DNA from 3 places in the Metabacillus sp. B2-18 genome. Region 1 is predicted to be linked to each of the others. Evidence: riboswitches for the same ligand, from Rfam matches in the RefSeq annotation. Region 1 holds a riboswitch; each other region holds the start of a gene.

Region 1 (2,275 bases):
GTAGTAGGAGGAAATGATGGAAAATACAAATTTAAAGAAAGCCGAGAAAGGTGTATGGATTAGCATAGCCGCTTATGTTTTTCTATCTACAGTTAAACTAATTTCCGGTTATATTGGGAATTCAGATGCATTAAAAGCTGATGGGTTAAATAACTTAACAGACGTAATTGCATCTGTAACTGTTTTAGTCGGATTAAGGATTGCCCAAAAGCCTGCCGATGAAAATCATAAATATGGTCATTCAAGAGCAGAAACGATTGCCTCATTAATTGCTTCAATCATTATGTTTACAGTTGGTATACAAGTTATTGTTGATGCTTTTAATAATCTAAGATCTCCGGCAGAGACTACACCACAGCTGTTTACGGCATTCGTTGCGTTATTTTGTGCTATTTTTATGTTTTTTGTTTATCGATATAACCGCAATTTATCCAAAAAACTTGAAAGTAAGGCACTATATGCAGCTTCTCAGGATAACCGTTCTGATGCGTTAGTTAGTATAGGTGCCGTAATTGGGATTGTTGGAGCATATTTAGGCTGGGGCTTTTTAGATCCAATTGTTGCGGGTATTGTCGGGCTGATTATCATTCATACTGCATATGGGATTTTTAGAGAAGCTGTTCATGATTTAACAGATGGCTTTGATGCGGAAAAGTTAAAAGAGATAGAAGAAACGATTAAAAATACACCAGGAGTTACGTTTGTAAAAGATATAAAGGCTCGCGTATCAGGAAATCAAACAACAGTAGATGCGATCGTGTTTGTGAAATCTACTCTTTCCGTAGTAGAAGGACATGGTATTACAGATAAAATCGAGGAAAGACTCCGAGACATTTATAATATCGAAAGAGTTCATATCCATATTGAACCACATTAAAAAGGGAAGAGTGCATTCTTTCCTTTCTTACTTTTTCTTCTCCTAAACATCAATTAACGATTGGAGAAAAACTAATTGCAGTTCATATTGCTTAAAAATGTTTTAAACGTTAACGAGGTGATCTCGTCAATCTCAATGTACTGCTTTTTTGCGACCAATCCTTGTTTTGTTGCTCAAGTCCTGTTTCAATTACAATGATTAATGAGTCAAGCGTTGGTTCATTAATAGTAATTAAAGAAGTTTGCCTAATCTTCTTTCAATGGGTAATATACCAATACTCAATATACATCTCAGGCTTTTATGTAGAAGTCATAAATTGGCAGAACCCATTACTATCTAACAGTATTTTATTCCTAGTAAAAATAGACTATAATGAAGTTAATCATATATTTCTGGCAAACTATGTGAAAGCATAGGACGCAAAGCCACGGGTCTACGCACAGCATGATAGCCGGGTTACAAATCATGTCAAAAAACTGCTGTGTAAGCAGTTTTTTTGTGTTTTGTCAGTATTCTTTATATGAAATTGGGTTCCAAAATATAAGCGAGAAATTATAACATATTAGTGTTAATTAGTAGGTGAGGGTTTTGCAAATTTTCTTTTTCAGTATCATGTATCTGATTCCTGCGATTATTTTTATTTTTTTGGCAGGTATGGTTTATGGTCATAATCGAAAGTGTCGGAAGCATATTACATGTAGTTTATTTTTTCTATCGTCGTCTCTATGGTTTTTTGGGGTATTTACATCTAGCCTTATTTATCCTAAGTATCTTGATAAAATTGTTGTTTACTGGATAAATGGGTCAATTGCCGTTAGTGCTTTGTTATCCCTGCATCTTTTTTTAATCAATGCTAATATGTATAAAATGAAAAACGGGAAATTATTTAAGCTATTATTTATTCCAGGAATCGTTGTGATTGCAACGATTCCTTTTGATTCATGGATGTTAAACGAATTTGATGAGACCGCATTAAAACCTATGTTTATTCCAGGTCCCGGTCTGATCTTGTTATGGATTGTGGATTTTGCGTATCTTATAGTAAACGTATTTTTAACCATAAAGGAAATGAAAAAGGGAAATCAAGCTGCAGTATTATGGTTCAAAGGTATGATCTTATTTTTTGTATGGACCTTAACGATGTTGGTAGGCTCCATCCTTTTACAAAATACGAATTTATCATTTATCACTTTCTTAATTCCGCACGGTTCATTATTTTGGGCATACGCCATTTTCCTTAGTATGTCAAAATATGATTATTTATCATCGTATGAGAAACGATATAACATCTTGTTTCAGCGATCTCCACTAGGGATCCTCCTTATGGATGAAGATGCGGTTGTTCATGAGGCTAGTCCTCAGGTAGCCAATTATCTAGGTGTTAGCAATAAGGAACTT
Region 2 (2,275 bases), 1.9 Mb from region 1:
CTTTCAAAATTGCCGCATTAATACGATCATTCGCTTCATTCATTTTGTCTCGATAGCTATTATCACCATATAGTAAGAATGCACGATAATATCCTGATTGTAGCGCTGAATCGGTTTGAATAGATTGAGTAATTGCACGTACCTCATTAACAGTTTCAACAATATAATTGTATGATTCATTTGACTGCTTCATATTGGAATATGACACATATGAAGCGATCCCAAAGATCAATGAGACGATTAGGAAGCTTCCTATTAATTTCCGTTTGATTGTTAATTTCATGATGTAAATATCTCCTTTTGTCTGATTTAGTAAAAAACAAAAAAACACCTTTAATCCAAGCATGTACATCTTGGAATTAAACGCGTTATTAGCAAGTGGCAGGATCGCTACCCTTATACCAATATCTCTTCCTTATACAAAACTAAATATTATAAAGTAACAGGGTCGCTATTCTTTCCTAATATTATTCTCTGGTATTCTGATTAGCCATTACTAACATCAGCATAATTGCTTAATAACTGCGGTCTCCCTAGTAAAAAACCTTGGCCTAATGGAACGGATAGGCTTTGAGCTATCTGTAAGTCTTCCACTGTTTCTATGCCTTCGAGAATGACAGTATTATTATATCGTCTGCAATACTCTAATATTAAATAGATAAATGCTTGTTTTTTTTCTGACCGGTGCAAATCTTTGGAAAAATAGCGATCGAGTTTTATATATTCGGGGTCAAGCTCAATAATATCTTGTATATACGCTTTACCCTTTCCTACATCATCAAATGCAATACTAATACCATAATTTCTTAAAATAGCAATTCTCTCTTTTAATTGTGCAAGATCTCTAACAGTCTCAACCTCTGATAATTCAAATGTGATATTTCGATTGGATAGCAACTTTTCTGTAGCTAGCTTGTTTATGAAATCCAGAAAATCATGATGGAAAATAGTTGATGGAAAAATGTTTAGAAATAGCTTTTCTTTTGATTCATTCGGGCGAAACATTTTAAGAGCTTTGTAAACGGACTGAGTATCTAGTTGATATAATTGATTGTTTATGATTGCTTGTTGAAAAAATAATTCCGGATTAGAAAAATCAGTAGATCTTAGAAGTCCCTCATAACCAATCCTTTTCTTATCCTTTAATGAAAAAATAGGTTGAAAATGATGATAGATGTTTCCTTCGTTGATCGTCACGTAAATCCCCCCTTTGTTAGAAAAAAAGTGAACGAGAAGAATACTCGCTCACTTTACAATAGTAAAATATTCTCCGGCGGCTAGGCTACCATAGTAGATGATCTACCTTAGGTCCTTGGCTTTGCGCCCTTATTTTTCAATAAGTTTGCCTTTATCATTTTGTAGGTCTATTATACCACAACAAATTATTACAATTTCACCAACCGTTCGACAAATAATGACATTTTTCCCATTTACTATATTAACTCTACTTCTTAGATATGAAAAATAGATAAAGAGGCTGAACATATCATTCAGCCCCTACCTCAAATTAACCAAATTAACTTTGCGCTACTTCTTCTTTTTCTTTAATCAGATTTCTCATTCGCTCACGATCGCGCTCTATAATTGGCTTTAAATATTTACCTGTATAAGATTGTTCGTTATTCATAATATCCTCTGGTGTACCAAACCCTACGATCTGACCACCTTTGTCTCCACCTTCAGGACCAAGATCAACAATATAATCGGTACCTTTAATAACATCAAGGTTATGCTCGATGACAAGAACGGTATCACCATTATCCACTAGGCGTTGAAGAACTTTTAAGAGTCTTGCGATATCATCAACATGTAAGCCTGTTGTTGGTTCATCAAGGATGTAGAGTGATTTACCTGTTGAACGTCGGTGCAGTTCTGATGCAAGTTTCACCCTCTGTGCTTCCCCACCGGAAAGTGTCGTTGCGGGTTGACCAAGAGTAATGTAACCAAGCCCTACATCAAAAATCGTTTGCAGCTTTCGTTTAATCTTAGGAATATTTTCGAAAAACGTTACTGCATCTTCGACTGTCATTTCTAAGATATCAGAAATGTTTTTCCCTTTGTAGGTAACTTCCAATGTTTCACGGTTGTATCGTTTCCCATGACAAACTTCACATGGGACATACACATCAGGTAGGAAGTGCATTTCAATTTTAATAATTCCATCTCCACGGCAGGCTTCACAACGTCCACCTTTAACATTGAAGCTGAAGCGGCCTTTTTTATAGCCTCTAACCTTTGCCTCATTTGTTGTTGCAAACACATCACGTATGTCATC
Region 3 (2,275 bases), 990 kb from region 1:
GGGGCTTTGTCACAAATAACTGCTGCTAGTATTACCGGAATGTTTGGAAAAAGAGTGAAAAAACTAAGTTTTGAACTTATAGATCATAATCTCACACACTTTATTGCCTCAGATGCACATAATACTACAATGCGTTCATTTCATTTGCGGGATGCTTATGATGCAATTGAGAAACAAATAGGTGTGGAGACAAAATTTATTCTTCAAGAAAATGCAAATTTAGTTTGTAATAATAGAATGGTTTATAAGGAAATGCCAGAAAAGGTAAAAAACAATAAAATAATTAGCTTTTTCACAAATAGAATGTAATTAATTAGGTCGGTCAATAAGCCAGAGGAATTAAATATAATATAAAGTTGAATATGTAATGAACAAAAAAGTGCTCGGTTAAATTATTTCGACTTTAGTATAAGGGGGACCGATAGTGGAGATACTTACATGCACAAATTCCCTATTTAGTTTGGAGAATATAAAGATTCCTTAGATCTAGGAGGTACTATATTGAAGTATGTTTTCTTGTATCTTGCATTATTAAACATAGTGGATGGAATTCTTACTTATATAGGGTTAACCATGAACATTATTGATGAAGCAAATCCAGTTATGAAATCTTTGTTCATTATGAAACCTATGTATTTTATCGTTTTTAAGTTTACTTTATCAATTTTACTGAGTTTAATTGTATACCTATCGTTAGATATAGTTAATAATAAGGGAGTGTTTTTATTAACTACGTTTGCTGCTCTTCTGTATTCATTTGTTATGTTATTACATGGTGCATGGATTTTAGATTATTTTAGTTAATAGATAGGTATATTTTAAATGGAATATTTTACTTTTACTAAGTAGAAAAGACATAATTTAAAGCTAAAAGTAAGCTATTAATTATGCCTCATTTATCAAGATCATTCTGAAGTCTCCACTTGTTAAACTCCAAAAACTCTTTAAACTGTTCTTTAGACACACCGGATTTCATAGCATCTTGAACAAGTTTAGTCCATTCTAAGTCAAGTTCTTCGGGATCTGTTTCGTTTTGTTCATTTAAAAGTGTATTTACCGGTACACCGAGTACAGATGACACTTTCTCCAAGAACTGAACAGAAGGATTTGACTGGAGATTGCGCTCAATCGAACTTAAATATGATTTTGCAACTCCTGCTCGTTCTGCTAGTTCTGATAGTGATAGGTTTTTTTGGGTTCTATATTTTTTTATTCGTGGGCCAATCACGTCAAAGTCACCTTCCTTTAATAATGCTATTATAACATATAAAGAAGGATTTTGTTTGATATGGAGAACGGTTTTCTAAAAAAATTCTGTGAGAAAGAGTTAAGTAGTTGGATTTCCTTTTTTAATAAAGAAATCTTTTATTTCTTCTACACTTATACCAATCTCAAGTGCCTCTAAAATTAATTTGACCCATTCATGGTCAAGCTGCCTGTCTTTAATCAGGTTATGTATCGTTTCGTTATTCAACTATCTCATCCTCCTAAAATACTCTTGTATTCCAGGCAGTCCAGCCATCATAGTTTTAAACTTTAGACCTGTGACTTTGCGTCCCTATTTTTCAATAGGTTTGCCCTTGAACTGATTATATTATTACTAAAGAAATAATCTTTTTGTGCGAAAGTCCTTAGTTTATGTCTGTCTTATTAACTATTCATATTATAAAAGGGAATTTTTAGGAAGTGTGCAGAATGATGTCGATGACAAAAATTTTCTTGTGTATTTTGAGTTTTTAACATTTATGTAATATAAGATGGGTATATATGCCTGTAAATTACGTAGGGGAATTAGAAAAGTGAGTTTTTCTGAAGTTTTGTTAACAAAACTTTAATGAACATAGCTCCAAGCAAATATTCATTTTGTCGAACTATATTTTAATTTTGGAGGATATAGTAGAAGTAACTAGACACAAAAGAATGACAATCGCACTAAGATTGCCATTCTCCTTACTCTATTTAAATATCCCCTGCGGCGTCAAATAAAAAATCCCACCATTCTGAACCGAAATATTTATCTGCGGCTCATAAAGCTCCCTCAATGCTTCCTTCTCCACCTCATAACAATCAGGCTTCTCATCCATATCTTCATAAAAATGATCCAAAAGCTTTAAATCTTCATTCCATCTTTCCCTCGCTTTATCCGCCCAGGAATGATCTTGTTCATGAATAGATTGCATAATAAACTGTTCAATCCGTTTAATTCCACTTTGTGGCTTAATCAAAGGTGTCATCGTAAAACAGAGATCCGGAATCTTCGGTGTTAGCTCTAATT

The links. A riboswitch is a leader RNA that binds a small molecule or an ion and turns the genes downstream of it on or off. The one in region 1 is predicted to bind cyclic di-GMP.
Region 2: linked by a shared signal. The riboswitch ahead of LPC09_RS21920 (EAL domain-containing protein) and the one ahead of LPC09_RS12065 (sensor domain-containing diguanylate cyclase) in region 1 are both predicted to bind cyclic di-GMP.
Region 3: linked by a shared signal. The riboswitch ahead of LPC09_RS17180 (anti-repressor SinI family protein) and the one ahead of LPC09_RS12065 (sensor domain-containing diguanylate cyclase) in region 1 are both predicted to bind cyclic di-GMP.

What each region holds. Positions count from the first base shown of each region.
Region 1 is NZ_CP088245.1:2,392,411-2,394,685, reverse strand. It holds gene LPC09_RS12070 (cation diffusion facilitator family transporter) at 17-877, shown strand; cyclic di-GMP riboswitch class I at 1,262-1,341, shown strand; gene LPC09_RS12065 (sensor domain-containing diguanylate cyclase) at 1,466-2,275, shown strand, end outside.
Region 2 is NZ_CP088245.1:4,329,163-4,331,437, forward strand. It holds gene LPC09_RS21915 (methyl-accepting chemotaxis protein) at 1-283, opposite strand, end outside; gene LPC09_RS21920 (EAL domain-containing protein) at 487-1,197, opposite strand; cyclic di-GMP riboswitch class I at 1,270-1,357, opposite strand; gene uvrA (excinuclease ABC subunit UvrA) at 1,517-2,275, opposite strand, start outside.
Region 3 is NZ_CP088245.1:3,377,598-3,379,872, reverse strand. It holds gene LPC09_RS17195 (tyrosine-protein phosphatase) at 1-309, shown strand, start outside; gene LPC09_RS17190 (DUF5658 family protein) at 502-804, shown strand; gene LPC09_RS17185 (helix-turn-helix domain-containing protein) at 893-1,228, opposite strand; gene LPC09_RS17180 (anti-repressor SinI family protein) at 1,328-1,474, opposite strand; cyclic di-GMP riboswitch class I at 1,506-1,589, opposite strand; gene LPC09_RS17175 (YqhG family protein) at 1,956-2,275, opposite strand, start outside.